Trichocoleus sp. FACHB-46: one gene and its partner. The protein of the gene in region 2 interacts with the protein of the main gene of each other region in a pairwise test. Links are inferred from orthologs where the notes say so. Each region holds a gene or a part of one and is shown on either strand. Other genes may lie near its edges.

Region 1 (15,749 bases), on a different replicon or contig from region 2:
TGGTGGACGTGATTGCCAGTTACGACCCGATGATGGTGCCGCCCATTTTTCTGGTGAGTGACCCTATGCCTCGCTACCCAGAAGAATTGCACGTTTTGCCAGCTCCAGCCCTGAGCCGCAATTGGCTGAGTTTCTCTGGACAAACTCAGTATCCGGCTTGTTCTTTGGGCGATCGCGAAGCATCACGGCGGGTGAATCGTGAAGTGTCACGTCAAGCGAACCGTCGAAGTCAGCAGTCAACATTCGGTCAGCGTTCTAAAGACAAAGTTTGCTCTTAAATCTTTAACCTTACTAATTCCTACTATTTCTAAATGTTGAGAATAGTAGAAAATAAGGCACATAAAACTTAACAGATTAGAAGCCATTCAGCTCGAATTCAGCGCCAATTACGCTGATCTTGCCGTGGTAAACTTAACCCTAAATCCTAATGCACCAGCCCGACTCACGGTTGAAGTCAGCGCTGCGCTAGGAGTACAGAGTCATTTTGTGCAGTAAGCTGTAGCAATTGCATGGGCCATCTTCAACCTATTAAAACGTCAGCGTTTAGTAGCTAGAATGACTGACTATTGACAGGTTGACGCGGGTCAAAACATAGCAAACACGTATAGGAACCACTTAGGAGAGTCATTTCATGCGGGACGCAGTGACAAGCCTGATTAGAAACTACGACATTACGGGCCGATATCTTGATCGGGACGCCCTTGACTCACTGAAATCCTACTTTGGCAGTGGCACAGCTAGAGTTCAGGCTGCAGCGGTCATTAATGCGAATGCTGCCACCATCGTCAAGCAAGCAGGATCGCGCCTGTTTGACGAACTTCCAGAATTGATTCGTCCTGGTGGTAATGCTTATACCACTCGTCGCTATGCCGCCTGCCTGCGGGATATGGACTACTACCTGCGCTATGCCAGCTATGCTCTGGTCGCAGGAGATATGGACGTTTTGGATGAGCGAGTTTTGGAAGGTCTACGGGAAACCTACAACTCTCTAGGAGTTCCCATCGGCCCCACAGTGCGTGGCATCCAATTAATGAAGGACATTGTCAAAGAGCAAGCAACCGCCGCTGGTATTGCTGATCCTGCCTTTGTGGATCAACCCTTTGACTACATGACTCGCGAACTCAGTGAACAGGACGTTTAATTGCTCGATTAACCCCTAGGTTTTGGGGTGAGTCTTGGCATTCAGGTTTGAGTTAGATAGGGGTAGGTTTGGGAGCAAAATTTGCGAGTGGGCAAAGGTTGTTGCTGAGCTTACCCCTATTAGTTTTGCCCTTACTACTTTTTAAGTTTTGGCATTTGTTGCCAGGATTAAAGGTGCCGGAAGTCTAACTCAGCATCCAGTTCTAATACCCAAACCACATCTCCCTTAACGCTGCTAGTAATAACAGTTTGATCACCACGACGACTCAGCCTAGCAGCAACCTCAAGTGCTTGGGCTCGGTCTTTAACAACTTTGAAGAAGCTGTAATACTGTCCCTCGACTGCAATGGCTGACAATCGGTGCTCCAAATCCGGGACTCGGATATGGCAGGGACGATATTGGTTGCGAGATTCCAAAACTTTAGCTGTTGCTGGGCCTTCTCTATTGCCCGTTGTCTGTGCCGTGGGTGCTAAATCAGTCTGAGCCGGAAGATCTAGATAAGCCTCTCGCTCTAAGACCCAAATTGCATCCCCTTTGATAGTCGCCGTAATAACAGCTTCTTCACCTTTATTGGCGAGACGGGTGGCGATCTCTAGAGCTTGCTGTCGCTCTTTCACTAGCTTAAGTAAGCTATAGAACTTACCATTCACACGGATTGCAGCAACGCGAGCGTCTAAGTCGGGTACGCGGATGTGGCAAGGCTGATATTGAGTTCGAGACTCTAAAATGCGAGGTGGAGGATTCACGGTCGTCTGCGAAGAACCTTCGGGTGGCATGGTGGAAGATGAGATAGCCCCAAAAGCTTTATTTTATAGGTGTTCCTTCATTTTAATTTTTTAGTGCAGTTCCTTGGCTAAGCAACGACTCGATACCTTACTTGTAGACCTAAAACTCTGTGACTCTCGACAGCAGGCCCAGCGCTTGATTCGGGCAGGAGAAGTCAGAGTGAACCAGCAGGTCGTGGATAAACCGGGTACCGAGATTGACCCTACGGCTCAGATTGCTGTGAAGCAGCGATCGCCCTACGTGTCTAGAGGCGGCGAAAAACTAGCCAAAGCCCTAGAAGCGTTTCCCATTGAAATCACTGGTCGTGTCTGCTTAGATGGCGGTATTTCTACAGGCGGCTTTACCGATTGTCTGTTGCAGTCAGGAGCGCAGAAAGTGTACGGCATTGATGTTGGCTATGGGCAAGTAGCCTGGACCTTGCGCCAAGACCCCCGTGTGGTCCTCCGAGAGCGCACCAATCTCAGGCACTTAAAACCAGAAGAGCTATACGAGCAAAGTCAGCCTGACGCAGATCTCGGAGTCGCCGATGTCTCCTTTATCTCCTTAACGAAAGTATTACCCGCCCTGTGGCAATTGCTCAAAGAACCGCGAGAGGCAATTTTGCTTGTGAAGCCACAATTTGAAGTGGGGCGATCGCGCGTTGGTAAGAACGGCGTAGTCCGCGACCCCAAAGACCAAGCGGAAGCGATCGCCCAAGTCATCCAAACTGCCCAAGCCCTCGGTTGGCACTACCAAGGCTTAACTTGGTCCCCCCTACAAGGCCCAGCCGGAAACATCGAATACCTTTTATGGCTAAGTATGAGTGCATCCACTCCTATTCCAGATCTAGGCGCGATCGTCCAGATCACTAAAGCGGCTCAGCAAGAACTTACAGGAATGAAGGATGAGGGATGAAAAGAGGAGACAGGAACTAGGAGTCAGAAAGTAATAATTAAAAACCAACAGCTACCACAGCCTAAAACTCGAAACTCCCACCATTTAACTCGTTTGGAGGGGGTCTGGGGGACGCAACCGTCCCTCAGCGGGGGTTTGGGGCGAGTGCCCCAAGCCTTGGTAACTCAGCTTCACTAGCTACCCCAAAAACTCCCCAATCTCCTGCCGCAAGCGATAAACAATCGTGTTCGGCTCAATTTGGCTCAAAATATCTTGAATCACCGTATTTGGCCCTTGTGGTCCCCAAGTACAACCTTGCTCCAAATACACCTGAGCCGCCCGCCCGATCGCGTAAGCTCCATACCCTGCTGCCGCTGCTTGCACCACAGCTACCCCAGCATAAGCAGAAAAGTTGGCTGGGTTCTCACCCGAAGCGATCGCCACCGTACTCTTGCCTAAACCCAACAAAACGCCACTGCCCAACTCACTGAGCAGCAAACTGCCAGAACTAAGCAAAATAGTTTTCCAAAGCTTCCCAGCTTCATAGCGAGTCATCGGTAGGCCATAGAGCCGCGCCAACTCTCGAATTAGCGCTAAATCCGCCACCACACCCCCCGCTAAATCCAAAAACGCGATTGGATTTAAGGCGATTGCCATTGCTTTATAGCGAGTGAACTTCCAGATCAATGCCTCCGCTTCCGGACTGCATAGCTCAATGGTCGTTTGGGCAATTTTGGTTTCGGCTTCCCGCGCTTGCCGCAGGGCATTCAATGCTAGGAGCGATCGCCCTTCCCGGTTCAACAACGTCAGCAGCTTGTCTTGCAACGGCTCAATCTGGGGTGGGGGCGATTCCCACTCATAGGTGATACGACCATCGGGCCACTCTACCCGCACTTGCAACGGGGCAGGCTCAGCCGCCACCATGACAATCTCCTCAGTCGAGAGCAATTGCTGGAGGCGTCGGCTGTCTTTGGTGTTCGCTCCTAGTTGTTGTAGGTTTTTATAAATCGCTTGGCGATCGCGATCGGGATACAGATCAATTTTGTTGAACACCAAAAGCAGCGGTTTTTGAGCATCCCGGAGTTCGCACAACGCTTGATACTCAGTCTGGGTAATATCGCCAGAGACCACGAACAAAATCAGATCTGCTTGGCGCGCCACATCGCGAGCCATTTTGGCCCGAGCCTGTCCTTGCACCTCATCCAAGCCAGGCGTGTCAATTAATTCGACTTGCACCTTGCTGTCTGCATTCGGCACCCAACGCACCGAGCGGGGCCATTGCGTAACCCCATTCAGCGGACCCGTTTGCAAAACTTTTTGGCCTAACAGAGCATTCAATACGGCTGACTTCCCGCGACTTACCAACCCAAAGGTGGCAATCCGGATCACTCCTTGGTCCAGCTTATTCAGGGTGGCAGCTAAGCTCTCTAGCTCTGTTTGCAAAGCCGCTTGTAACTCTAAATTGTTAGGCAGCTTAAATTGCCGCAAACGGTGGGTATGCCGTGCCAAGATTTCCCGTAGGCTGGCTCTAGCTCGACTGAAATGAGATTCTTGTGGAGTAGAACGGGCCGAACTGGAAGCAGACTGAGCGTTGTTAGGGGCGTTAGGTTGAGAGGAGGGAGGATGACTCAAGGCTAGTACTGGAAAGACTGACCGCAGATCTATTCTCCTCTACTAGCTCCAATTCGTGGCTAGCTAGCTGTAGGTTTGGCAACGGGATAGATGCCAATGGTAAGGCTGGCTCTGTAGCAGCGATTAATTGCAATTGAGGTTGTGGCTGAGGAGAGGGATTGGGAGTAAAGCGCTCTGTCACCTGCTTCACTAGAGCTTGGAAGAGACTCACTTGCTGGTTTTGCTGGAATACGGTTTTGAGAACTTGAGTGAGGCGATCGAGACTGAGGGGATTTTCCGCCTCTGAGCGAATCGAGGCACTTTGTTCCTCAAAATATTCACTCAAACTCAATCCAGCCAAGCGAGTTAAATAAGCAGCACTAGCACCTTGCACAGCCCCACCTGCCACATAGGTAATGGCATGGCTCTTGAGCACGGTACCGATCGCCTGGGTAGACAGCTCTACTAACCCTAATTTCAGCAGCAAACCAGCCATTGTCTTAGCAATGGTCTGCGCCTGTTGTAAGGAAAACTTTTGCTGATAAATGGCACTCAGGTCTAGGACTAGCTGAGCATTAATGGCGCTGGCGGCTAAGAGATCTAGAGCGGGGACTGGGCTGGCAAAAGCCGTGGCTGCGGCGATCCATTGGTATTGCTCAATCAGCGGCAAGGCCCGATCGCGGCGAACCTGATTTAGAACTGCCTGCACCTCAGCCTTCAAAGCGATCGCGCTCCGCCAAGTGGTTGCCCAAACCAATTGCTGACTCTCCTGAGTTAACAACTGCTGCAACCGCTCGGAGAGTAGATTGATTTCGGGTTGGGGCTGTTCCATCCATTCCTGCACTGACCCATCGGCTTGGTGTTGGCGCACTTTCAAAGGGCTAGGAACTGCCGCGATCACGACTACATCGGCACTACTTAAATAATCTTGAGTGCGCGTTTGCAGTTGCTTGAGCACCAGCGATCGCTCAGTGGGTAAATACTGATCTTGCTTATTCAGAACTAGAAGTAAGCGCTGATTAGCTGTAGCCAGTTGTTGCACCACCTGCAACTCTGACGCAGTCAAGTCTCCTACCACCACAAAGATAACTGCGTCTGCGGTTTGCGCCTCAGCGATCGTATCGGCATCGAGGGTGGAAGTTTCTGCTGCGAGCAGGGCAGGTAAATCTTGCCAAGAAACAGATGGCGGTAAAGACAATCCTTGTGCTTGCAGGACGTGAACCAAAGAAGTTTTGCCCACCGCTTGTCCCCCCACCACGGCAACTCGAAGTGCCTGCCGCTCTAATTCCGGAGTTAAGGCTTGAAGCTGCGCTTTTAGGGTTGGAATCCGGGCAATGGTTTCCGGGCGCACCTTGTCTAAGGTGGCTACTTCAGCTTGTAACCGCTGAATTCTGTCTTCAACTTCCGTGAGGCTTTGCTCAACCTGTAGACGGCTCACAGGAGACGCTGGAGCAGAAATGGGAGCAATTTGAGCGTTAGGTTTCTGAAGAAACCAAAGACCTGTCCCTGCTGCGATCGCTCCTAGGGTGACTAAACCGCTGACCTCTGCCAACGAGTGCGCCATACTCTCTAGAAACCACAGCCCAAAGGTAAGCCCTACTCCCCCGACTAAAACAGGTCGCCGCCACAGGACAGTCATAGAATTACCAGCAATTGATAAAAAGTTTTTGTTAGCAGTTCTAGCCTGACTAGTATCACTTCTGCGGCGAAAAATTCCACGCCTGACCAAAAGTGTTACGTGCCCAGCTTCACATTGCCCTTGATACCTCTATTCTACGGGTAGGACTCTGCTTCTAGAGGGTGTAGTCGGGTGGCTAACAAATTCAAGACAAAAATAAAGCCCTGTAGCGATTAACTACAGAGCTTTATTTTTATTTGGTGGCGGGGCATGGATTTGAACCATGGACCTTCGGGTTATGAGCCCGACGAGCTACCAGACTGCTCTACCCCGCGTCGGCTTTATTAATATAACCAAAAGCTTCTGAGATTGCAACCCCCAATTTCTAAATTAGGGATAATTCACCCAAAACGTCTAAACGCTTGAATGAACTCAGGGTAATAAAGCTCTCGGTTAGAGTCTCTGCGATCGCCGGTGTCACCCAACCCAGCTGCTTCAGAATGTGAATTGCTGCTGCGTATTTAGCTCGCTTAGCTCCATCCACTACCTTAATGGCTAGCCCTAAGCCTTCACCCACTCGACCAATGCACTGCACGCCTTCAGCACCCGATTTGCTGACCAACTCGCCTTGAGTCAGACGCATGACCTCGGTGTCAAACTCGCCCTCTCCCGCCACCATATTTGGGTGATGGGTCATGGCTCGGACAATTCGCTCCATATCTAAACTGCTGCCAGAGGCAAGCTGGGCATAGAGAGTCGCCATTTGTCCCAACTGCAAGAAATAGGTAGGAGCACCACAGTCATCGCGTGCACCTATAAATTCCTCGGCTGGCATGCGGAGCAGCTCGGCAACCTTAGCCAAAATCAACTTCTGAACTGGATGATTGCGTTGTAAATAATTAGACAGCGGCCAGTTGCGTTGTTGACAGACTGCTAGCATCCCAGCATGTTTGCCAGAGCAGTTGTACTCCAATGGGCTGCGCTTGCCTTCAGGAGTTGGGCATTGCAGCGCCGATGGATCAATGTCGCTCCGCCACAGGATATTAAAAGCCTGCCGCACTTGCTCAATCGTGCCCTTGTGCGAGCTACAAATAATCGCTAAATCTCGATCGGTCAGGTTGTAGCGCTCTAATGTGCCCGTTGTGGTTATAGATAGCGCCTGAAACGGCTTGAGTGCAGAACGCACAAAGGTAGCAGTTTCTGCATTGCCTGCAACTGACAACACCCGCCCTCGGTCATCACAGGCGACAGCTTGGACGTGATGGCTGGACTCGACCAAACCTTCACGCAGTAATCTAACTTCTAGCTCAGCGGCTTGAGTTCGTTTTCCCCTAGTCATGGCTAAGACTGTGACATACTCCAGTTCCCAAGGCAAGCCTAGCTTACAGAGCTATAACACTTGCAATATTTTGGTTAATTTTTGTGGGACTAATTTTGTCGGCTAATGTTCTGGGGCTTAGATTTGGGGCTTAGAGGTATTGCCAAACAATGCCACCACAACAGAAAAGCGCGATGAGACCTCCGAAGCTGCGCTGTAAACGCCGTAAAACCGGTTGAATTTCGTAGCTGACAATTAAGCGATCGCGCGTCAGCACTTCCGGCGGCTTGGGCCAATATTGACCGTCATACCAACCAGATTCTTCGTAGAAGACAGTTTCGTTGAGGAGGCGATCGCGAATATAACTCCAGCCCAAATATAGGCGGAGTAAAGGCAGCGCCACCATCAAGCTGGCCCCTGCTGCACCGCTGAGCGCAAACTGCACTGGATGCTTCACCCAGGAAAAGCTGTAGGTTGCTACTGGCCCAACCACAACCCAACTGCAAACCCAAATCCAGAGCATTGTGGTGAAGTAAGTTTGCAGAGGTAACGTAGCCCAACGGAAAAACCAAGACTCCTTCAAGTCTTGGTATTCGTTGAGCGGTTGCTGCTCAGAAGGAACGGGACAAATAGGGGTAGAAATATCCATAGGCAACACTAGCAAGTGCAGAGGCTACCCGAGAGCCATCTAGTCCCTTTAATTTACCTAATCCTTTGCCAACGTGGAAAATTCAATTTTTTCCGCATGGCCCCAAAACGCTTCAAGATTATAAAATTCTCGCTGCTCTGGCATAAAGATGTGAGCAATAACATCGCCGTAGTCTTGCACCATCCAGGTACCATCGCCTTGGCCTTCTGTGCGGAGTGGGAAGCGTTGGGATTCTTCCTCTACCTTGTCCTCAATGGAGCGTGCGATCGCCCGCACTTGGACGCTGGAGAAACCTGTGACTAGGACAAAATAATCTGCTAAGTAGGAAACCTCAGAGACTTTGAGGATGACAATGTCAGCTCCCTTGCGATCGTCGGCAGCTTCAGCAACCATCAAAGCCAATTGCTTACTGGTATCTTGCTTCGCCACATCAGCCGGTTGAGATGAAGTAGCAACCGCTGGGTAAGAACGTACTTTGAAATCGGTCATTATTTAGTTCTCAATTCCTTGTGTAATAACAGAATTCGTAGGATGCGATCGTTTCAAGAACCAATTGCGCGTGAGAACAGTTCGAGGATGAATTAGCCGATGGGTATTGAGAAAATACTTCAAAGAATAGTCACAAGTTAAGTAAACTGCTTGGTGTAAATCCTGCAAACTGCTTTGTCGCAAGGCCTCTAATTCAGGATTCTCTCCTCGTCCTGGCTCTAAACTATCTGCTAAAAAAACAACACAACTCAATAAACCCATTCCAGGTCTACCTAATGTGTGGTCACAGATAGCTTGCAAGACTTCTTCGTCCTCAATCCCAAACTCATCTCTAGCTACAATGGCACTTGCGGGTGCATGAAGTAAGTGAGGATGGGCCGCTTCTACAGGGTCTATCTCTAAACCCTCAGCTTCAGCCATTTCTAGGAGACGTTGGGGCTTGAAATACTTTGCGAGATCATGCATCAAGCCTGCCTGGGCTGCTCTCTCTACATCTAAACCATGATGCTGAGCTAGCTCTACAGCAGTTTGCTCCACTCTCAAAATATGCTTGAGCCGCGCGTCAGGCACATTTTCTGCTAGCCAACTCAACACCCGTTCGCGTTCTACTATACCTGGCTGATAGTCAATGCCAGGAGGGGGAGGGCCAGAAGCATTTGAAGAGTGATTAGAAGGACGATTGCCCAAACTAGAAGATGGTTTGACCTGCAAAATTTTTGAGGAAAGATTTATTCAATCTGCTTCCCATTTTAGCTGAATTATTGGTATCAGCACCTAAAGTTAGGGGTTTGTAAACCGTACAAAAATGCCCAGATACCACGATACCTGGGCTAACACTGGTTTTCAGTGTGAAGTTTCTCTCCTAGAAGATTTAGAGATCGACCAAGGATTTTTCAGTCACGAGTTCTGGTAAAACAGGACGCTTATTAGAAGCGTTTGCTGCCACTGTCTTAAACAGAGCTTCATACTGGTTAAGTGCTTGGTCAAAGGCATAGCGCTCAACCGCAAACTGTCTACCTTTCTGGCCCAGCAGTTGGGCTTTAGCAGGATTGGCGTGCAGTTCCAAGATGGCGGCGGCCAGTGCTTCAGGACTTTCTGGCTCAACTACAACACCTCCCCCGCTTTGCTGGACTGCTCTAGCAGCCGTTCCAGTGTCAGGAACGGAGGCAATAATGGGGCGACCACTCGCCAATAGCACCTGGGTTTTGGATGGCATATTGAAAGAGATCACATTGCTCTTTTGCACAATCAAGCCAATGTCAGAGGCGGCGAGCATTTCCGGCAATTTCTCTCGTGGTGCAAAAGGCAAGAGCAGTACATTATCTGCCCCTCGAGATTGGCAGTAGTTTCGCAAGCCTTGCAGCGCTTTTTCCTCACCTACAATCACTACAGCGATTTCGGGAATGTGGCGTAGGCGGGTAGCGGCTTCAACGACTGTTTCTAGTCCTTGGGTCAGCGCGATATTGCCAGAGTAGAGGACGACGAACTTGTTTTCGAGTTTATGGGCGACTCGAAAGGCATTGTTTTCTTTAGGCAGGGGTCGGATGAAGTTGACATCCACCCAGTTGGGAATGCAGACCATCTTGTCTGGATCAACTCCCTTCGCGGTGAGGTTATCCACGAACCCCTCCGTAATCACGCTGATTTTGGTGGCGGTGCGATAAGCAAATTTTTCTAGGGCTGAGAAGACACGAATCATGGTCTTACTCTTCAACAGCCCGACATGCACCGCTGCATCCGGCAAAATATCTTGTAGATTCAGTACCACTGGGCAGCGTCGTATCCAGCCGAGTAGCGCAGCAGGAACACTAACGGGTAAAGGTGGAACCGTGAGCAAGATGACATCAGGCCGCCAACCGCGCATGGCTTGCAGGAAGCTGGTCAAGACAAAGCTGCCATCTAGGAGAATGCGATCGAGTAAACCAGGCTTTGGCTTCACCCAAACAAAACTGCGTTGGATTGTAACTCCGTTTTTTTCTTCAGTGACATACCACTTCCCTTGATATTCGTCGTAAATGCGACGTTGGGGGTAGTTGGGCATGCCAGTGACGACGCGAACTTCGTGGCCTCGTTGCACCAATCCTTCTGCCAATTCGGTCATTAAGGGGGCAATCCCGATTGGCTCTGGATGGTAATTATAGGAATAAATTAGAATTCGCATAGTCGCTAAACTTAGATCGTTCTACGGAGCTGCGAGTCCAACGCACACCTTCAGAGTTTGCCTATATTGCATAGGACTCTAGAATGTTGCTGCGTCCTCACTAGCAACTTAGCGATAGATCACATACTTAAGAAACTTTAATGGTTATGCTTCAGCGAATCTTTTTGTAGGATTTTGTTCTTTTAAAGATCCGATGAACCTTCCCTCTAAAAGCGGCTGTTTTTCTGAGTAGGGCCACTGAACCTAGAGACACCCCGAATTTTGCGCTGTTTGGTCGTCTACAATGGGTTTTCCCTGCTAACGGCAATTGTTGAGATGACCGCTGACACCGCCACAGCTCGCTTGGTTGAAGTCTTTTCAGCTATCCAAGGCGAAGGACTAAATGTAGGCACGCGCCAACTTTTTATTCGGTTTGCCTTCTGCGATTTACGTTGCTACTTCTGTGATAGCGCTCATACCTGGACGGCCCCTGCTACTTGTCAAATTGAGCGATCGCCTGGACTACGAGATTTTGAGACGCATCCCAATCCAGTGTCTTTACCCACTTTATTAGACTGGGTGCAGCGGCAAAATCAGCCAGGACTACACGACAGCATTAGCCTAACTGGAGGCGAACCTCTGCTGCACGCAGCATTTCTAGCCGAATTTTTACCTCAAGTGCGTCAGCAAACAGGACTGCCCATTTATCTCGAAAGTGGCGGGCATCGCCCTGAACAGTTGGCAATGATTTTGCCGTATCTAGATGCGGTGGGCATGGATGTGAAGCTACCTAGCGTCAGTGGTGAGACTTTGTGGCAAACTCATGCCGAGTTTCTCCAACGCTGTCATGATGCCTCGGTAGAAGTGTTTGTCAAGGCGATCGCCTCCCAAGCCACCAAACTAGAAGATTTAGAGCAGACGGCTGAATTAGTAGCTGCGGTGGATCCAGCGATTCCAGTCTTTCTTCAACCTGTAACTCCCCTAGATGCTGCTCACTCCCTGGGTCATGATTTTTCGCCACCCACTCCCGATCAAGTTCTGACCTGGCAAACTCTGATGAAGCGCTATTTAAAGCAAGTTCGGGTTGTCCCCCAAACTCATAAAATGTTGGGCCAACTGTAAGGGCGAACGCCGTTCGCCCCTATAAGAATCTGTAAGGCAGAGTTAGGGAGTTGGTATAAGTTAAAACGGAGCTGAGTGTTTCCCCAACTCCGTTTAAGTCAGCCAAAAAGTCTCGGCAACGGGGCGCAATGATGAATTTTTTACAGTTCCGGACGGCTACCCTTGGCTTTGGCTTTAGCTTTCGCTGCACTGCGCTTCAAAGCTTCCAAACGGGCTTCGTATTTGCCTCGTTGCCGCTTCTTGGGAGTTTGATCAATTAAAGCTTTGAGGGCACTGCCTAGACTCTTGTAAGCATTGGGTAAGCTGTAGCCGAATCGAGTTGCTAGGGCGATCGCCTTCTCATCGGCATCGATCGCTTCTCGGACTGTACGCTCGTTATTGTTCTTCTGGAACAAGCGGTAGCCCGAAACCCCACACAATCCTAGGGCTAGCAGCAACAGCAACCCATCTTGGACCCAAAGTTCTCCTACAGCGCCACCCAGACCAATGGCTAAAGCTGCCATTTCCCAACCATCTTTGGGGATTGTATCGTTCTGGATGCGAGCGACTTCGTGCCAAAATAGTAAGTTACGCTGATCGATCGCTAGTTGCTCCCAGCGAATTAAGTCAATCTGAATTTCAACTTGATCCTTGCCAATCTCTTCAGCCGTAATCAAAGGAGGGTTAACAGTTGTGGCTCCCTCCACCATGACCCAACTTTGCAGTTCAGGGGGTAGCAAGGCTTTTAAACGCCGGAGTTCGCTCATCTCGGCTCTGGTCGTGGAGGTTGCATACGATGTCATAGTCCGGGCCTTGGCAACTCGCAACAAGAAAAGATACTACTTTGGAGTATAGCCGTCTTTCTATGCCAATAATTCTCTGCTTATCTAGTTAATCTAGGGCATTAGACGAGAATTACATCAGTAAGAATAAACTAGCGATCGCCTCCGCCTTATTTATTATTTACTCAGACGGAAACGTACCGCGTCGCTTCCTAGCTTCCATTGCTCGCTCTAACAGCTCCAAAAGTCCTGGTGCTTGTTCTTGCAGCGCCAACAGTAATCTCTCTCCTTCTTCTTCGTAGCCTGGATCTTGCCCAGTCTCCATCACAGCTTGCAATCGTGGCATCGCCACTTCATCTACGATTTGCACTAACCCTGCTAAACAGCGGTTAAATTGGCGTTCTGTCAATAGAGAATCTTCGAGAGGGAATTCAATGATGGCTCGAATTTCACCATCAGACGGATCGTATTCCCATTGCAGCATCTTAGTTTCCCAAGAGATGCACAACATGGTTTGCAGGATGGCATTTTTGTAGGGATGATTTTGGATGTCCGAAAGGACTTGAGGGGCAAACAGCTTAAAGAATTTGCCCTCCTCGTCTAGCTGAACCACAATGACGAAGTTTTCTACATTGTCCGCCTCAACGCCTGTAACGATGCGATAGTCTGCTTCATCAAGATCGTAAGTCCAACCTTTGTTATCTAAATATTTGGCAATCTGTTGCAATGTCGCGCCCATAGGTGCCTCATCGGTGATTCGCTAAGCAAGCGGGTGAAATCAAAATGCTTAATCCTCTGCCCTATTGAATTTATCTGAGAAGAGGTAATCAGACAAAACCCCCACCAAGGGTGGGGGCAGAGCAGAGGCATAGATCACAGGAGGTAGATGCTGACAGACTAGAGTTTGGCTTCTTCTCGGACCAGCTTATCCCAACCCAGGTCTTTCAGATTATTGTTCCGACGGAGGGGCCGAGTTACCAGTTCTAGGATGTCACGGGAGTTGGTAAAGCCGTGAATCTGGGCGAAAGTAAACTCCACAGACCATTTGGTATTGATGCCCCGCGCTTCCAGGGGATTGGCGTGGGCCATGCCAGTGATTACTAAGTCTGGTTTGAGTTCGTGAATCCGTTGAATCTGATTGTAGTTGTCAGGCTTTTCGACAATTCGGGGAGTTGGCACTCCCATTTCGTGACAAGTCTTCTCTAGTAGCGCCAGTTCAGCCGCTTGGTAGCGCTTGTCCATATAAGGAATGCCGATCTCTGGACAACTCATGCCACAGCGAATCAGGAAGCGAGCCAGAGAAATTTCTAGCAAATTGTCTCCCATAAAGAAGACAGATTTGCCCCGAATTAACTGGAGATAATCTTCCAAGCTGGCCCATATCTGAGCTTCCCGCTCGGCTAAACCTTGGGGTTCGATGCCGAAGACCGAGCAGATTTTTTCTAGCCAAGCCCTGGTGCCATCGGGACCAATGGGGAAGGGAGCGCCAATCAGCTTGCATTTGCGACGACGCATGAGTGTAGTAGCGGTGCGGCTGAGGAAAGGATTTACCCCAGACACGTAGTAGTTTTCTTCGATTACGGGCAGCTCGGTGTAACGTTTGGCAGGTAGCCAGCCACTGACTTTAATCCCTTGCCGCTTCAGCTCTAAGGTGAGTTGTGTAACGACAGGGTCAGGCAATGAGCCAAACAGAACGAGAGGAGGATGCTCGGCGTATTCCGATTCTTCGGCGGCGACTTCTTCTTTCTTGCGACCAAAGTTGAGCAGTTTGGCGATCGCATTTTGTTCATTTTTACCTGCTTCGGTCGTCGCAGGCTTGTCTGGGCAACGCTGAGCCATGGCCGCTAGAACAGTGTCTTCTCCTTGAGTAAAGGCGTAGTCCAACCCATTAGCCCGAGCCACCACAATCGGAATCCCGATTTCTGACTCTAGCCTAGGAGCCAAGCCTTCCAAGTCCATTTTGATGATTTCGGTGGTGCAAGTGCCGATCCAAACAATCACGCTGGGGTTGCGATCGCGCTTAATCTGATCGCACAAGCGCTTGAGTTCTTCGTAGTCGTTGAGCTGGGCCGAGATATCTCCTTCTTCTAGCTCTGCCATCGCATAACGAGGTTCGGCAAAGATCATCACACCCATCGCGTTCTGTAGGAAGTAGCCGCAGGTCTTGGTGCCAATGACCAGAAAGAAGCTATCTTCAATTTTTTGGTATAGCCAAGCCACGCAACTAATCGGGCAGAAGGTGTGATAGTTACCAGTTTCACACTCAAAATTGAGGGCTTGGGGCTGAGTATCAGCAAGGGTCATGAACGGTGTTCCTCTCCAGGGTTCTATTAATTTGGGGCGGCTGGTGCTTAAACCATCATTAGATCTAGTTCTTCGTCTTCTCTCTTAGGCGCTGGGGCGGGGTTGAGATAGAAATCGGACAATAGAGCAAACAGATCCCGATCAGGAGTATCGGTGGGTACGACACCTTCGGGTTGAGCCAAGATCTGGTCAGCAATGTTGAGGTAGTAGTCGCAGACAACGTTCAAGGAAGGATCGGACTCGGCCATCTCGAACAAAGTTTTGCCCTTGACTCGGGAAACCCGGATGTCTTCGATCAGAGGTAGCACTTCGAGTACAGGCATGGGCACTTCTTCAATGTACTTGTCAATCAAGTCGCGCTTGGAAGTCCGGTTGCCGATCAAGCCAGCGAGGCGCAGAGGGTGAGTTCTAGCTTTTTCTCGGACAGAAGCCGCAATCCGGTTTGCTGCAAATAAAGCGTCGAAGCCGTTGTCGGTCACGATTAGACAGTAGTCGGCATAGTTGAGAGGTGCCGCAAAGCCACCACAAACGACGTCGCCCAAGACATCAAACAAAATCACATCGTACTCATCAAAGGCGTTGAGTTCTTTCAACAGCTTGACGGTTTCACCTACGACGTAGCCACCGCAACCTGCCCCAGCGGGTGGACCACCAGCTTCCACGCAATCTACGCCACCATAGCCTTTGTAGATGACATCTTCTGGCCAAACATCTTCGTAGTGGTAGTCTTTGGCTTGCAGTGTGTCAATGATGGTGGGAATCAAAAAGCCCGTGAGGGTAAACGTGCTGTCGTGCTTTGGGTCGCAGCCAATTTGTAAAACCTTTTTACCGCGCTTGGCTAGAGCGGCTGAAATATTGCAGCTCGTCGTCGATTTGCCAATTCCGCCTTTGCCATAAACTGCTAGTTTCACGCCAGTCTCTCCTATAGCTTCGTATC
Region 2 (16,502 bases):
CTGGGAAGTCTCTCAGGTCGGAATTCGTAGGGTGCCGCCACTAAACTCTGCGGGTTCGATGATGCTACGAGCTGTAGTGGATGACTCAGACGATATCCAGGCAACGCCTACCCAATCTATTAAGCAAGTGCTGTATTCCCATACGGCTCTGCGATCGCAACAGCAATCAACTGATGGTGCGCTCCTGTTTACCCACAAGTTTGACCAACCTGGCACTTACCAAATTAGTTTCACTGCTGATCCAGGTAATCAAATTTTCGATCAATTACGCACGAATAATCAATTTGTGCGTGAGTTTGTAGTGAATCCTCCGCCACCTCCTGCTCCCCTCTTCAATGCAGCGCCGGATCAGTTTACGCCCAAATTTGGCAAGGCAGGGGATATTATCACTCTGTCTGGCCAAAACTTCACTGTGGGGACAGCTGCCGTTCGGTTTGGTTCTGTGAATGGCACTATAGTCGGTACGCCGACTGCAACACAGATTATGGTGAGAGTGCCGTCCTTCTCACGAGGGGTAAAAGTGCTAGTCACAGTTCAGACAAGAGGTGGAACCGTGACTAGCACTGATAGTTTCACCGTCGTTGTGCCTGGTTACTATGGTTCGGGAACGGCGATCGGAAGTAATCTCTTATGAACCAAGCGATCGCCCGCTCGGTGTGGTCGTTCTGGACAAAACCTTTCCGATCGCATCGCCAAACCATCTGGTTTAGTGAAAAACATCATCTTCTCGCTTGGATCTTGTCGCTCGAAACCGCGCGAAAACATTATCCTGAAACTGCGCTGGTGACGGATGATGCTGGAGCCAAAATGCTGATCGATGGCTTGGGGCTAGAGTTTGATAGCGTTACAACTGAGTTAAATGCGTTGCAAGCTCAAGACCCAGATTGGTGGATTTTAGGTAAACTATGGGCTTACCGTAGCCAAACCCAGCCTTTCATCCATGTCGATAACGATGTGTTCTTGTGGAAGCCGCTGCCCCCGGTCGTCAACACTGCGCCTGTGCTTGCTCAGAACCCGGAGTATTTTGTCTTTGGCAAACCCTTAGCAACCTGCTGGTGGTATCGCCCAGAAATTTTTAATCATCGCGTCAAAAGTACAAATGGTTGGCTACCGGATGAGTGGAACTGGTATTTTGCCAAGCGCCGAAATCTGGCTTATTGCTGCGGTATTATGGGCGGCGCTCAGGTAGACTTTATTCGCCACTATGCTGACATGGCTTTGCGAATTGCTGCTGATCCTGGCAATCAAGCAGCTTTGGCGTTGATGGATAACAAACTAGGAGATTGCCTGCTGATTGAGCAATATTTTTTGGCAGCTTGTATTGAATATCATCAGCAGTTGCCAGATTCGCTCTTTGCCGACGTCAGCATTGAATGTCTGTTCGATTCCCCAGAAGCAGCTTTCTCCTCTCAACAGCCTGACCAACTCGGCTATACCCACTTAATTGGGGAGGCCAAGCGAGATGCCGCGATCGCTCGACGTTTAGAGAAACGGGTAGCCGAGGAATACCCAAACCAGTATCAACGGTGCTTACGGTATCTAGAAAAAGTGGAATTTTTTCTGGGTAGCGATCGCGCCTATTCGCCTGTTGTCGCTCAAACTGAAGATTTACTAGAAGTATCAGATAGTGACACTGAACTAGGCTCAAGCCTTAACTCTACTGCATCTCCGCTTACACACCCAACGCCTACAGACCTGAATCGAGTTATTTATGCAAGTTGGCATCATGATCAGGTGCTGACTAGAAACGCATTTCTGGAGCTAGTACAGACTGTAGGACTGGTGATTCAGTTTGCTAAACCAGTGCGTGTAGATGGCCTCCATCAGCGAAGTGTTTTGCTTTGGAGTCATGATGCAGGCGCGATCGCCAGCCAGCAGCTAGTTCATCAGCTTAAAATTCAGCCTGTGCGAGTCACTACCATAGCGAAGCAACGAATTTGCTGGCGCATTGGTGAAACAGATGTCGAAAACGAGTTTCAGATGATTGGTGGAATCGAAGCACTAGAAAATGTCCTGTTTACAGACGCAGTTCGGCTGACTTGGCCTGAAGCGCAGCAATTTATAAAAGCAAGCGAACTAGATCAGCTCACTGTCGAACTACGAGGAGACTGGATTCTGAATGAAGAAGTTCTATTCAATCTAGATCTAGAGTTACAAGCAGAGTTAGAGCAAGGTATTATTTCACCAAAGTTGCAAGAGTGCTTTAGTGTTAATGGCATTTCACTTCAAGAATCTGTGGCGATCGCGTCTGAAGTAACAGGATTGTGCTGGGGCTTGGTTGCCCAGGACAAGCTGTATGTGATTCGAAAAGATACAGGACAGTTGAGCGTTCGTCGTCTTTGCGCCTTAGATGGGAATCATATTTGGCCTGGGGTGCCAGAGCGACCTAGTGGCAATGGTTGTGAGGGCGGAGATTGGCTCAGCGTCATTCATCTACAGTAATGAAGGACTGGCGATCGCGAAACCTTCTCAACTAATCCCAACCAAGTTTATTTAACCAAAACGTTTTGGTTAATTGCTGATCAATGTTGCACTGCACAAAATCAGTGATACTATCAAACCATAGGTTTTGGTTATTTAACTTATGCCAAGAGCTAAAGCTGTAAAAGCAGTGAGTGTGGCGACGAAGTTGCCCAAGATATTAGCCTTTGCCAATCAGAAAGGTGGAGCAGGTAAATCCACTGGAGCTGTACATGCAGCTGATTGGTTTGCTCAAAAAGGATATTCGACAATTTTGGTCGATGCGGACGGTCAACAGAGTTCATCAGGGTGGTTGAAAGAGCTGGATTTGCCTTGCCAAGTGATTAGCGACCCAGAAACTCTTTTCGATGAGTTGCCCAAGCTGGCAGAGTCCTACGATGTGGTGATTGTGGATGGTCCTGGTAATGCTAGTGAAATCACCAAAGCGATGCTGATTCGCTCCAACATGGTCCTAATTCCTTGTCGAGACTCCATGATTGACTTAGCCAGCACAGGCAAGATTGTGCAGTTTGTGCGGCAAGCTAGAGAGATTCGGGGTGGATTACCTGTGGCGGCGCTGTACCTCAATGCTGTCAAAGACAACACTGTTTTGTTGCGAGAAGCGAAAGAAGCTTTGCAAAGTGGTTTATTGCCGCTTTTAGACACTACGCTTCCCGATCGCCAATGTATCAAAGATGCACCGGGCCAAGGTAGCACTGTGTTTCGGATGAAAGGAACTGCACCAAAGTCGGCAGCCAACGTCTACACCAAACTTTTAACCGAAGCCCTGAAGCTGTTTGAGGCTGAATCATGACGACACGACGCAAACTCAGTGACGCGATCGCCAACAGTGAGGAACTAAGCTTTGTTTTTGGTCAAGCAGCTACGCAAAAAATTACGCAAGCTGCTGAAGAAACCAAAGAGCAGATCATTCCCTGGAAAGCGATCGCCTGTACATTTACCTTTGTCCCGGATGGCAAACCAGTTCGTCACTACTACGACAACGACGAGTTGCAACAATGGGCACTCAACGACATCAAACCAAATGGCATTCGATCGCCGCTGTGGGTGCGCCCCCATCCCAGACAGTCGGGCCAGTATGAGCTGGTTGCAGGACTGCGTCGGTTTAAGGCAGCAGAAATTTTAGGGCTGGAGACAGTTCCAGTTAAGGTATTCGACTGGGACGACCGCACTGCATTTCAAGCTGCGATCTCTGAGAATTCCAATCGCCGTGATTTTAGTGCCCTAGAAGAACTGGATAACACGCTGCGTTTGCTGGAAATTCAGTTGGGTTATGGCACTGAAGAAGTGATCAGTTTCCTTTATCGGATGAATAACGCTGCTAAAGGGACAACTAACCAAAACGTTTTGGTTAGCCAAGAAGCAGAACTGGTCAAGCAAATCTTTGATGCCTTTGGACGGATCACTTGGCAATCTTTTGTCGCGACTCGACTGCCACTCCTAAAGAAACCGAGCGAAGTTTTAGATGGGATTCGTCAAGGCAAAATTCACTATACCAAGGGAATTGTGATTGCCAGTATTAAGGATCTAGAGGCACGACGACGGTTATTAAAAGACGCTGTGAGTAAATCTCTCAGTTTGTCCGAAATTAAACAACGAGTCAAAGCTCTGAATGGCAGTACGAAACCAGCTGCTCAGCCAGACCTAAAGCAGCGCTTAACCCAAGTAGTACAACAAGCGAAGAAAGATCGAGCCCTGTGGAGTAGTCCAGAAAAAACTCAGCAGTTAGAAGAGTTGCTGAGCCAACTGGAAGCCATGCTCAAGTGAAGGTAGAGCCGTTAGCGATCGCTGCGAGCTGTTACGATGTCTTGCTTAGCGGCCCACTGTCCTAGATCTTGCCGATTAATCGCTGTGGCCATCAGATCTGGAAACAGATCGGGGGTGCAAGCAAAGGCAGGGATGCCTAAATTAGCCATAAATGCAGCGTTTTGATGGTCGTAGTAAGGGGCACCTTCATCATTTAGCGCTAAGAGTGTGACAAGCTGGACGCCAGAGGACGAGAGAGCCGCGACTCGTTTCAACATTTCCTGGCGATTACCTCCTTCATAGAGGTCACTGATTAACACCAGGATAGTTTCTTGCGGTTGGCGAATGAGAGTCTGGCAGTAGGCAAGAGCTTGATTGATATCGGTGCCACCGCCGAGCTGAGTCCCAAACAAAACTTCTACAGGATCTTGTAAAAGATCGCTCAGGTCAACTACGGCGGTGTCGAATACCACTAGACGAGTTTGCACCGCAGGTAAGGATGCCAAGACGGCACTGAAAATGCCTGCATAGACGACAGAAGTTGCCATTGAACCGCTTTGATCTACGCACAAAATGATGTCTCGCAAGGAGGAGCGTTTGCGCCCATAGCCGATGCGAGTTTCAGGAATGATCGTGCGGTATTCAGGTTGGTAGTGCTTGAGGTTGGCGCGAATGGTCCGATGCCAGTCAATCTCGTTGTGACGAGGACGACGATTGCGGATGGCTCGATTTAAGCTCCCCATTACGGCTTGACGAGTAGGGTTTTCTAATTTGCGCTGTAACTCTTCAACCACCCGCCGTACCACAATCCGGGCCGTCTCTTTGGTCTTGCTGGGCATCACACCACTGAGGGATAACAGATTTGAGACAAGATGTACATCTGGTTCTACAGCTTCTAGCATTTCTGGCTCTAGCAACATTTGCCGTAGATTCAAGCGGTTGAGCGCATCTTGCTGCATCACTTTGACCACGGATGAGGGGAAATAGCTGCGAATGTCTCCCAACCAGCGGGCGACCTTGGGCGAAGAACTGCCCAAGCTACCCTGGCGATCGCTGTCATACAAAGCACTCAAGGCATCATCCATCGCTTGGTCGGCGGCACTCAGGGTCAGATCAAGCCCATCTGTATCCCCACCTGTACAAATCCCATCTGCTGATCCGCCACCCAAAATTAAACGCCATCGGCGGAGACGTTCGTCAAACGGTTGAGTCATAGCTAATGGGTGTCCTTGACGGCGGTGACAGAATTAATGGGATGATGCAGGGCTAGTTCAATTCCCAGCAGTTGAGCCACGATCGCCAAAATCTGATCGGCGCGATCGAGATCGAAGCTTTCACTTGAAGTTGATGTAGTAAGGTTGGCTGAGCTACCACTTCTGCCTTGCCGCACTTGCTCGCCCATTTGCCGCCGCTCTGGAGCTGAAAAGGTCGAAAAGGTACGACGGAGCAATGGCAAAACCGTTGTGAAATGCTCGGTCGATAGCGTGCTAATCCACTCATCTAAAACCTGCCACGAGGTTGGGTTATGAAGTAACAGCAAACCGCTGCCTTGCAATAACCCTTCTACCCAGGCCGCAGATTGGGCAGGTTCATTGGTGCTGGAAAGGGCAAGACCAAGACGCTGAGCAGTTTCCTCGGCACTGAAAGCCCCAGACTCTAAGAGCAAGCGACAGCAACGTCCCGCTAACAAACCATGTAAGCCTCGCTGATCGGCTAGTTGAGTTAAGACTGCTTGCCAGTCCGCGAGATGTTCTGGCTTTTGCAATAGGGTCACGACTCGATGCATCTCTAGGAGCAAGTTGTACAAAGTCGCAGCCGCTTCATCATTGAGCGAGGCACAAGCCACGGGTAAACCAATACAAACGCGCGTGATCAGGCCATCCACTACTGGGCCAACAATGCCTGTGTCAATTTGACGAACGTTGCCATAGCGCAGCACATTGGCTAGGGGAGGAAGGGCAGCCATGAGATGAGCGACATCACTGGCGATCGCGGCTTCAGCTTGCAGCCGTACCATTAAGTGGTGAATCGCCTCTGGCAGGTTCGCTAATAGAGTTTGGTCAATCAGTCGGGTTAAAGCGGGCAAGTCAGCGGCCCGATTCGCAGCATCACAGACAAAGGCGATCGCGGCTGCTTCAATCGTGTTGCCCCAAATCCCCACCTCAATTAAAGCGATCACAAACTCTGGTTGCCACCGCAAGCGCCATAACTCGTGGAAGGTGCCTTTGCCCCCTGCATTCCTCTGAGGTTTACCCCAACCGATGCCGAACAAACTGAGCCGATGCAGGAGATGCGATCGCTCTAGATCGGTGGGTTTTCGCAAATCTAAATCTAGCGTTTGCTCGGTGGCATCAACTTTCAACCGCAAGCGCTTCTGTTGTCGTAACAAGTCTTGCTGCAAAGGCACCATTGGCGTTTCGTCGGGCACCTCCCCCAAGCGTTCGCCAACGATCAGCTTTTCGTGGATTAGCTTCATTGGCAGCGCATCCCCAAAGCAAAGTACGGTTTGCGTGGCTTCATTTAGTTCCATGAGGCTAGGTAGAGCGCGATCGCGTAAAGCTGCTAACGCTTCGGCTAAGCGTACTGCCTCAATTACACTGGCAGAGGAGGCATCGAGATCTTGTTGCCGCAACAGACGAGCGACGCAGGTCATCCAACTGATGGTGATTTGAGAGGCGGAAGCAGAGCTTGGCTTGTCGGAGATACCTGCTTGCCAAAGGTGATGGTACCAACCGGGGGATTCAATGCCTGCGCCATAACCGCTGCTCATCGCTAGTCGCCCATAAGTCCAGGGAACCCAGGTGGTTTGAACTTTGGTTTTGAGTAGTCCTTTAAGGGTTGCAGTATCCGCTTTTGCGTTTGACAACTCGGCTAAGGCTGGAGCGTGCCAAGCCCCACAAACTATAGCAATCCGCTCTTTGCCTTCCTTCTGCGCGGCCCGGATGGTTTGGCGCATGTAAGCTTCTCGCTTAGCTTCTCGCTCAACCTGGAGCGGATGGCGTTGAGCGAGGCTAGAACTGTAAGCTGGGTCAGCCTCGACTTCGGCACGGAGAACTGTCATCACCTCCAGAATGGCTGCGAACAAATCGGTGCTGTTTTGACGGTGTTCTACCATGTGCTCCCACCAGCGCTCACCATCGCTATAGCCCGCAGCTTGGGCTAACCAGGTAAGAGGATCCGAGATCACAGCCTGACTGGGGTCTGTAGGAGAAAAAGGGCGATCGCCTTCAGGTTGCAGATCTATCGCTGGGTCGGGGGTTAGCTCCTCTGGTTCGGTGGTGGCAATGTTCTCTTTTTCGTCACTGTTTCCTGGTTCCCTGACGGGTTCTTCAAGCGGGCTTACCCCTAGCTGATGCATTTGCGGTAAGTCCATGAACCGGACAGGAATCTGGTGTTTCAGGCCATAGTGCAGGGCTTGCCATTCTGGAGAAAAAACAGCAAACGGGTAATAAACCGCCTGCTGTGGTTGATCTGGGGCATAGATTAGCAGGGCAACCGGAGGCTTCATGTCTGCCTGGGCCAACAGCGGCAAAACATCATCCGCATCAGGAGGTCCCTCGACCAAAATCACATCCGGTTGTAGGGTGTGCAGCGCTTGCAACAAACTTCGGGCAGAACCGGGGCCATGATGCCGAATGCCGAAAATATGAACATTAGAACTTGGTGACATAACTCAAGGGGGTCAGTTTTTCTGGAGATCTCAAGCAGCGATCGCGTTACATCACCTCTCGGCTGGCGCGGTAGAGATCTTTCCACCCCTCTCTTTCTTTCACCACTGTCTCCAGATATTCCTTCCAGACAACCTGATCCTGCACTGGGTCTTTAATCACAGCTCCAACCAGACCTGCCATCAGATCGCTAGCGTTTAAGCTGCCGTCTCCAAAATGGGCGGACAACGCCATGCCGCTGCTGACAACGGAGATGGCTTCCGCCGTACTCAGGGTGCCTGTAGGAGATTTCAGTTTGGTCTTGCCATCGCTAGTCACACCATTGCGTAACTCTCGAAAGATGGTGACGACTCGGCGGATTTCCTCGAGGGCGGGTGGTTCAGCGGGTAACTCCAAGGCGCGGCCTAAGCTAGTCACCCGACGCTGCACAATATTCACCTCGTCCTCAGCGCTATCGGGAACGGGCAGAATCACGGTGTTAAAGCGACGCTTCAAAGCACTAGAGAGTTCATTCACACCGCGATCGCGATTGTTAGCTGTGGCAATTACGTTAAATCCCTTGGTTGCCTGCGCTTCGGTATTCAGTTCTGGGATGGGTAGCGTCTTTTCCGAGAGAATCGTAATCAGTGTATCTTGCACATCTGAGGGAATCCGGGTTAGTTCCTCAACTCTGGCAATCTGCCCTATCTCCATCGCGCGCATCATGGGGCTAGGAACCAAGGCCTGCATGGATGGGCCTTCTGCTAACAGCCGCGCATAGTTCCAGCCGTAGCGAATCGCTTCTTCACTGGTTCCCGCTGTACCTTGAATGAGTAGCGTTGAGTCACCTGCGATCGCGGCAGATAGATGCTCGGAAACCCAGGATTTTGCCGTTCCTGGAACCCCATAAAGGAGCAGAGCGCGATCGGTGGTCAAGGTTGCCACCGCAATTTCAATCACACGACGATTACCAATGTACTTGGGAGACACCTCAAACCCGTTGTCGAGGATACCTCCTAGTAGATAGGTTGAAACGGCCCAGGGAGAGAGCTTCCAGTTGGGGGGACGCTGGCGCGTATCTTGTTTGGCGAGTTCATCGAGTTCATGGGCGAACTGATGCTCGGCGTGCTCTCGCAATAAGGTGGTCTGGGTTGAAGCGATCGCGGGACTAGCTTCGACCGTTGCGGCTTTTTTCGAGGTGCGGGTTTTGGTAGTTTGCTTGCTGTCTGTCATGGTTTCACTTTGATTGCTGGGTAAGGGCCTGTAACATATCTTGCCGGAACTGAAGCAGCGCTAAGAATTTCTCAATTTCTCTAGACCAACAACCCTGATCAGTGCTGGCAGCCCAGTTGCTACGGTTCTCAATGGCTGCGGCTAAGGGGATGGCTTCGGTTAATAAAGAGGGAGGTATCCAGAGGGCAAATTCTTTCAAAGCCTCTAGCAGGTGCCATAAGGGGTGTGCTTCCAAGACAGTGATGTATTGATAGAGCGCGTCCAGCACCGCTCGGCCTAGTTGGATACTCCAGGCTGAACGCACCTGATATAGCATTCGCAATGCGGCTGAATTTTCTATCCCTTTGAGCTGCAAGTGATTGAGCGCCAATGCTTCTTGCTCAGCTTCAGGTAAAAGCGCCATAAGTTGTTGTAAGTCTTCGTCCTGGAGATAGGTCACATCTTGGGTTGTTGCCAGATGAAACTCCAGCAGAGCAGGCACCCAGGCTGGCGATCGCTGGCGAATAGTCGCTTGCTTCCAGCCTTGCCAAAATACTGGAGTCCATTCACTCTGCACGGCAGCTTGCACCAACGCTTCTAGAGTGCATTGGGTTGAAGTCCAAACGCTTAAGGGAGTGGCCGCTACAATCTGCAACAGCCACCAAGCTTTTTCGCCCATCGAGTAGTTATAGGGTACTTTTGGCTCAATCCCATCTTGAAGCAGGTCAGGATCAAGCGCTTCAGGCAGGGTGACTTCTAGGGTTTGGTTCGGGCCAAACTTGATGTAGCGGTGGACTCGTTCTGTCATTCGTTGGCAGAGGCGGGAGTCGGGTAGTCTCGACAACAAATCAGCGGCAACCCGGCGCACATCCTTGCTGCGATCGCTCAACGCCGATTCTAGAAAAGGTTCATCTGCCAAGCTCAACTGGGTTGAAAAAGTTTCCAGAAAAGCTGTTTTTTCGGCGGCAGTTTCTTGTTTCCAGGTAGCTGCCAGGGCATGGCGGGCGCGTTCTGGCTCTTGCGATCGCCAGCGATTCAGCAAAGCTTTTCGAGCGGCACGGTTGCCCGTCTCCCAACTTGTATCCTCCTCAGTCGCCGTAACAAAATTCCAATCCGGGTTTTGGGCTGCTAACCATTGACCTCGCTTACCTAACACAGGCGCAATTGCGGCTTGTAAATCGGTTTTGCGCTGGCCCAAATCCAGCAAAGCAGGCAAATTAAATTCTGGTACTCGCTGCCCTGCCGCCGCTACTGCCGCTAACCATTCTGGTAACACTTTGGCGTACTCTCCGCTTAGCATCAGGCTCAGGTGATGACCCGCTTGAGGACTACACCGGGGTAGATCGTCTAAGTCGCAAGCCGTGGGTAAAGGCTTACGAGCGATCGCGGGCAATTGCCCCACCTGTTGATGCAAAGAGACAGCTGCCGCCGCTCCCAGTAAAGCTGCTTCCGGGTTGGCAGCATCTAAACGCGAGAGCAATTCACCCAGCAAGCCAGTCTCAGCAGGCGGAGTAAACGCTTGGCGCTCTGTGCCCAAAAGCGCCGCTGTCACAAGAGTTTCCCAGGGCGAAGTCATAGAGCATCACCCTTCAAAACATAGAATTTGTTTTCTGTCCAAACGCTGAGCGGCAGTAGCGTCTCTCCTTCCCATTCGGCAAACAGCGCTACCGGATGCCCTCCACTCAGGGCCAGCAATTGCCAGCTTCCAGAAAAGCGATCGCTAAGCTTGAGGAACCGTCCCTCCGAGTCCTGCACAAACCAATGATTGCCTTCACAGACTGGAGTTACCGCTTGGAGCGCAACTGGAAACCTCTCTAGCCAGGGATTGCAGCTCATTGCCTGAGCATAAGCTTGCAAGGCGATCGCAATGGTTGGATAACCTGGCATCTCCTGCATTGGAGTTGGAGCGTGGTGGCGAGTTTTCAGCAAGGCTCGGAGCGGGTAAGCGCTAGGATAAAACACCAATTCTGCATCCAAAACTGTGCCTGCAATCAAGCTGGCATCCATCGGCTGCTTGCCGTGAGCAAAATCGAGCAATAGGGCGCTGCGTTGGCTCTCTTGACCCCAAAGCCAACTCCGCCGAATTCGCAGACGGTCTTCTTCGGTGTGATGTTGTCCTAGGACTAACCAATGGTCACGCAGTATCTCTTTTGAACCATCACGCCCTGCGTTTTGAAGTTCATTGGGTAGCTCTGTCGCGATCGCCTCTGTCAATAACTCGTCTTGAGTTTGGGTCCAACCAATTAAACTCCGGATGTCGGCCTGAGTTTCAGCGGGTAGCGACTCCAAGCGCTGGAACCCTTCTAGCAGCAGGTGAAGTTTTCCTAGACGGCTCAGCAATCGTTCTGCCCACCCTGACCCCGAAGACGGAATGCTTGCCATTTCTCGCAGTTGTCGAGCCAATCCGGGTGCTTGGGCATCTACCAGCCGAGCTGCGGGCATGTCCCAAAACTGATAAGAATTTTGTTGCACCGTCGCTAACCCATGACGAGTTAGGTCATGAAGCCATAGTTGCAAATCTTGAATACCAGCCGTGACCTTAGCCGCGCGAGCGCTAGCCCGCTTTGCCTGAGCAGCCGCATCAATCGGTTTGGATTGCTCTTGTTTTTGTTTTTGCGTGCGCTTTTCTTGACGCTGTTGGCGAGAACTCAGCCACTCTTCAACCCAGGACGGCGGCGTGCCAACACTAAAGGCAGTGGATTGCTCGGCCCAGACCAGAAACAGCCCTAAGCCATGTTTACAAGGAAACTTACGGCTGGGGCAACTGCACTGAAACGCGGGTTCGCTCAAGTCAATCTGCGTTCGATAGGGGTTTTTGCCACTGCCTTGACATTCTCCCCAAACTGCTAGCTCTACTTGGCCCAACACAACCCATTTGCGAATGCTCGCTAAGCCTTTGCCGTTCTTAGCAGAACTTGCATCGGGGGCTAGTGCCAAGATTTGCTCAGCGGTCCAGGTCGCAGACATCAGTGGGATCTCCAACGCTTACCAAAATAGGTGGCTCTAAAAAAGCTCCAGAGGCTTAGAACATGCCAGTTCTGTTAACACCAGATGGGGCAGACGCATAATTCTGATTAACAGTAAACCCAAATTGCTTCGCTCTCTACCAAAGAGCCTCGGCATCCTTTACTTCATTACTGTGGAATTCCTCGGCAAGCAGTAATGCCAACAGTTACAAAAATAAGATCGATCTCGACTTTATTCCTGTAACGAGTGTTCCTTAGACGAGATAGCAACGTCTTTCCTGTGTCTTCTGAGGGAGAAAGCTTTTTATACCACGTGGTATAGCTAGTGAATGCTGTTTTATGGTTTGTGCCTTATGCCTGCGATCGCCGCATCGGAGCTAGCGGATCTCGTGCGAGAAACGCGACAACGGCTAGCACTCTCCCAAGTCAAGTTTGCCGCGAAGCTAGGAGTTTCATTTCAGAGCGTCAATCGCTGGGAAAATGGGCGAACCAAGCCCTTACCCATCGCGTTGAAGCAGATTGAACAATTGCTGCATCAGATGGGTGAAACTGGCAAAGATTTGCTCGCCAAATACTTTTCAGAGTAAGGATGGAGACTGTATGACTGATAGCCTTCGTCGCTCTGTCGCTTCTGACAAGTATTTATCTCAAAACATCACTCAAAACACCGCTCAGGGCAGCGCTGAAGCTGAACAGGTAGAGCCAACAATGGCACGAGGCCAAAGTCAGGATTTTGATCAGCAGATTCTTGAAAGTAGCGATGACTGCATCAAGGTATTGGATTTAGAGGGGCGAATTCTGTTCATGAGTCCGCGAGGGCAAGCGCTGCTTAGCATCCAGGACATTACGCCGTTTCTGAATACATCCTGGACTGAGTTCTGGCAAGGATCGACTCAGGCTGTGGCAATCCAGGCGATCGTGAAGGCTAGAGCGGGTAAAGTTTGCACTTTTCAAGGATTTCGTCCAACACTGAGCGGCGAACCTAAGTGGTGGGATAACAAGATTAGCCCTATTCGGGGAGCAAATGGGCAAGTTGAAAGGCTGTTGTGCATCTCGCGAGACATTAGCGATCGCGTGCGCGCTGAAGACGAACGCCAGCAAGCAGAAAAAGCCTTGCGCGAATCGGAAGCAAAGTATCGATCGCTGTTTGAGTCGATCGACGAAGGCTTTTGCTTGATCGAAGTTTTGTTTGATGAAATCGGAAAAGCAGACGATTACCGCTTCCTGGAAGCTAACCCGCTGTTTGAGAAACACACGGGACTGGTGGATGCGATTGGCAAAACAATGCGCGAATTAGTCCCAGAGCATGACGCATACTGGTTGGAGGTTTACGGCAAAATTGCGCTAACAGGTGTAGCGATACGCTTTGAGAACTCTGCTGAGGCGCTAGGACGTTTTTTTGATATTTACGCCTTCCGGGTCGGTGAGCCGCACGAGCGCAAAGTGGCAGTTCTGTTCAATGACATTAGTGAACGCAAACGAGCAGAAGAAGTTTCACGGCGTGCTGCCGAGTTTGATGCCTTCCGGGTTGCTCTGACCGATACCCTACGCCCACTTGCTGACCCAGTGGAGATTCAGGCTACAGCTAGCCGAGTGCTGGGTGAATATCTCGGTGCGAACCGCGTGGCCTACTTCGAGGTTTGCGGTGCTGATTACGTGGTTGAGCGTGACTACGTCAACGGTGCCGACGCGATCGCTGGCGGCTATCCCATTGATTCATTTGGACCCAAGCTGCTTGCGGCGTTCCGTGCGGGTCGTACGGTGTACATGCCCAATGTGGCAACCGATCCCAACCTATCCCCAGCCCAACGGTCAGCCTACGCTGCGATCCAGATTGGAGCCTACATCGGCATACCGCTGGTCAAGGGTGACGAATTTGTAGCGGTATTAGCAGTCCACATGGCTGGACCGCGAGACTGGACACCAGACGAAGTGGCTTTAGTAGAAGAAGTCGCCGAGCGGACTTGGGCAGCAGTCGATCGGGCCCGCACCGAAGCAGCCTTACGCGACAGTGAAAACCGCTTCCGCATGGCGATCGAATCTGCTCAGTTAGGGACCTGGGACTGGGATTTGATCACTAATCAACTGATTTGGGATGAAGGTTGCAAAGCCATGTTTGGCTTACCCCCAGAAGCGGAGAGCAGCATTGAGAGCTTTTTTGCAGGTCTACACCCTGATGATCGCGAACGATTAGAAAAAGTAGTGCAACAAGTTTTGAACCCAGCCAGGGGCGGCAAGTATAGCGTAGAATATCGCACGATCGGGATTCAAGATGGGGTTGAACGGTGGATTACGGCAAAAGGACAAGTTTACTTTGATGCTGCCGACCAGCCACAACGCTTTATTGGCACTGTACTCAATATCACTGAGCAAAAACATATTGAGGCAGAACGCGAACACCTCCTGACCCGTGAGCAAGCTGCCCGAGTCGAAGCCGATCGCGCGAATCGGCTCAAAGATGAGTTTTTGGCAGTACTCTCCCATGAATTGCGATCGCCCCTTAACCCAATTTTGGGTTGGTCAAGGCTCTTGCAGAACGGCAAGCTAGACGCAGCCAGAACCCAACAGGCGTTGAAGACCATCGAACGCAATGCCCAACTGCAATCGGAATTGATTGAAGATTTGCTCGATGTTTCCCGGATTCTCCAAGGCAAGCTCAACCTTGAAGTTAGCGCGATTAATCTGATCTTCATCATTCGAGCGGCGATGGAAACGGTACGGCTAGCGGCAGAAGCGAAGTCAATCCAAATTGAGAGCAACCTTGACCCAGATGTGGGATTGGTTTCTGGAGATTCTACTCGGTTGCAGCAAGTGGTTTGGAATCTGCTCTCCAATGCGGTAAAGTTCACGCCAAACGGAGGGCAAGTCAGGATTCGGCTAGAGCGCTTAGACTCATACGCTTACATTACAGTCGGTGATACTGGACAGGGAATTGTCCCTGACTTCCTGCCCTATGTGTTTGACAGCTTTCGGCAAGCTGATGCCACTACAACACGAAAGTTTGGCGGGCTGGGATTAGGGTTAGCGATCGTGCGGCACTTGGTCGAACTACACGGAGGCACGGTCGGAGTTGAAAGCCCAGGGGTTGGCATGGGTGCTACCTTTACCGTCAGACTTCCACTGATGCCCACACAGGCGATCGCTACTCAGAGCCGTCAATCGCCAGAATCTGACTACGATTTGCATGGGGTTCAGGTTTTAGTGGTGGATGATGAACCGGATTCACGAGAATTCGTGGCCTTTGTGTTGAAGGAAGCTGGAGCCACTGTGCTGATCGCAACGACTGCTGCTGAAGCCTTGACCATGCTCATCCACTCTAGGCCAAATGTGCTGCTGAGTGACATCGGGATGCCAGATATGAATGGCTACATGCTGATGCAACAGGTAAGAGCGTTGTCGCCAGAGCAAGGTGGGCAAGTTGCAGCGATCGCCCTGACTGCTTACGCTGGAGACTTCAACCAGCAACAAGCACTACAAGCTGGGTTTCAACAGCATGTCTCCAAACCAATCGAACCCAAAAAATTGATTGAAGTAATTTCTAGCTTGATTCAAGCTACTTGATTCAATCTGTTTGAAGGCAGACTCCATTTCAGATTGTTAAACTACGACTGTCTAGAATAATCCCCTCAACCTGACCAGGAACCTTAATGCCCAGCCCCAGAGAACAATACGTTCGCTACTCGGACGATGTAGAAGTCAAACAACCCGACGAAGACAAGCTCATTCACGAAACCTTAGACTCGGTTGGCCGCATGGGGCAAAGGGTGTTTGACAAACATCGCCATGCCATGCGCGGTGCCCATGCCAAAGGACACGGTGGGCTCAAAGGGGAACTGACGATATATGACAACCTGCCTACACCGCTAGCGCAGGGCTTGTTCCGTGAACCGCGAACCTATCCTGTAATGATTCGCTTCTCAACCTCTCCCGGTGACATCATGCCCGATGGCATGTCTGCGTTTCGGGGGATGGCCATTAAGGTCATCGGCGTAGAAGGTTCTAAGCTATTTAGCTCTGAACCAGACGCACTGACCCAAGATTTTTTGATGATCAACCGCCCGGTTTTTCCATCGGGAAATGTCGCTCGCTACCTCAATGAGCAATTACTTCAAGAAAAGGTTGTGGTCCGTGCCCCTGAGGAGGCGCAACAACTTCTGACCACTGCCCTACGCACTGTGAATGCCGTCACCAAAAAGGTAGGAATAGACCTCTACCCGACTGCGTTGGGGATCACGGTGCCAGAAACCCACATTCTGGGAGAGACCTACTATACGACTGCTGCCTTGCGTTATGGAGACTATATTGCCAAAATTAGCGCTGTTCCCATCTCAGATAGTCTTCAGCCACTCGTGGGCAAAACGGTCGAAACCAATGATTCTTCAGTTCTGCGCGATCTGATTGTCGATTTCTTCCGTCAGCAACCTGCCGAGTATGAACTGCGTGCTCAGCT

The links.
Region 1: the proteins of H6F72_RS27915 (region 2) and rsfS interact in binary tests that used the Escherichia coli proteins (3 or more experiments, as listed by UniProt). The link is inferred for Trichocoleus sp. FACHB-46 from one-to-one orthologs.

The regions. Positions count from the first base shown.
Region 1 is NZ_JACJOD010000014.1:91,184-106,932, reverse strand. Bases 6,770-9,654 are described here. They hold rsfS (ribosome silencing factor), read right to left. Parts: upstream 8,486-9,654; coding sequence 8,054-8,485; downstream 6,770-8,053. Other genes in these bases: H6F72_RS10780 (glycosyltransferase family 4 protein), read right to left, coding at 9,357-9,654; yqeK (bis(5'-nucleosyl)-tetraphosphatase (symmetrical) YqeK), read right to left, coding at 8,489-9,196; H6F72_RS10795 (CGLD27 family protein), read right to left, coding at 7,499-7,996; H6F72_RS10800 (asparaginase), read right to left, coding at 6,770-7,368. Outside these bases: H6F72_RS29705 (hypothetical protein), read left to right, coding at 1-278; apcB (allophycocyanin subunit beta), read left to right, coding at 632-1,141; H6F72_RS29700 (hypothetical protein), read right to left, coding at 1,309-1,917; H6F72_RS10820 (TlyA family RNA methyltransferase), read left to right, coding at 1,991-2,821; H6F72_RS10815 (GTP-binding protein), read right to left, coding at 2,999-4,432; H6F72_RS10810 (DUF697 domain-containing protein), read right to left, coding at 4,404-6,050; more of H6F72_RS10800, read right to left, coding at 6,415-6,769; more of H6F72_RS10780, read right to left, coding at 9,655-10,646; H6F72_RS10775 (7-carboxy-7-deazaguanine synthase QueE), read left to right, coding at 10,962-11,747; H6F72_RS10770 (DUF3318 domain-containing protein), read right to left, coding at 11,888-12,493; H6F72_RS10765 (hypothetical protein), read right to left, coding at 12,690-13,247; H6F72_RS10760 (ferredoxin:protochlorophyllide reductase (ATP-dependent) subunit N), read right to left, coding at 13,406-14,812; bchL (ferredoxin:protochlorophyllide reductase (ATP-dependent) iron-sulfur ATP-binding protein), read right to left, coding at 14,860-15,723. UniProt on the Escherichia coli protein: Functions as a ribosomal silencing factor. Interacts with ribosomal protein uL14 (rplN), blocking formation of intersubunit bridge B8.
Region 2 is NZ_JACJOD010000076.1:134,316-150,817, reverse strand. Bases 7,026-9,913 are described here. They hold H6F72_RS27915 (AAA family ATPase), read right to left. Parts: upstream 9,108-9,913; coding sequence 7,944-9,107; downstream 7,026-7,943. Other genes in these bases: H6F72_RS27910 (DUF5691 domain-containing protein), read right to left, coding at 9,112-9,913; H6F72_RS27920 (DUF5682 family protein), read right to left, coding at 7,026-7,897. Outside these bases: H6F72_RS27945 (IPT/TIG domain-containing protein), read left to right, coding at 1-634; H6F72_RS27940 (DUF6734 family protein), read left to right, coding at 631-2,442; H6F72_RS27935 (ParA family protein), read left to right, coding at 2,585-3,274; H6F72_RS27930 (ParB/RepB/Spo0J family partition protein), read left to right, coding at 3,271-4,248; H6F72_RS27925 (VWA domain-containing protein), read right to left, coding at 4,260-5,441; more of H6F72_RS27920, read right to left, coding at 5,444-7,025; more of H6F72_RS27910, read right to left, coding at 9,914-10,662; H6F72_RS27905 (SWIM zinc finger family protein), read right to left, coding at 10,659-12,053; H6F72_RS27900 (DNA-binding transcriptional regulator), read left to right, coding at 12,406-12,639; H6F72_RS29905 (ATP-binding protein), read left to right, coding at 12,653-15,613; H6F72_RS27885 (catalase family protein), read left to right, coding at 15,700-16,502.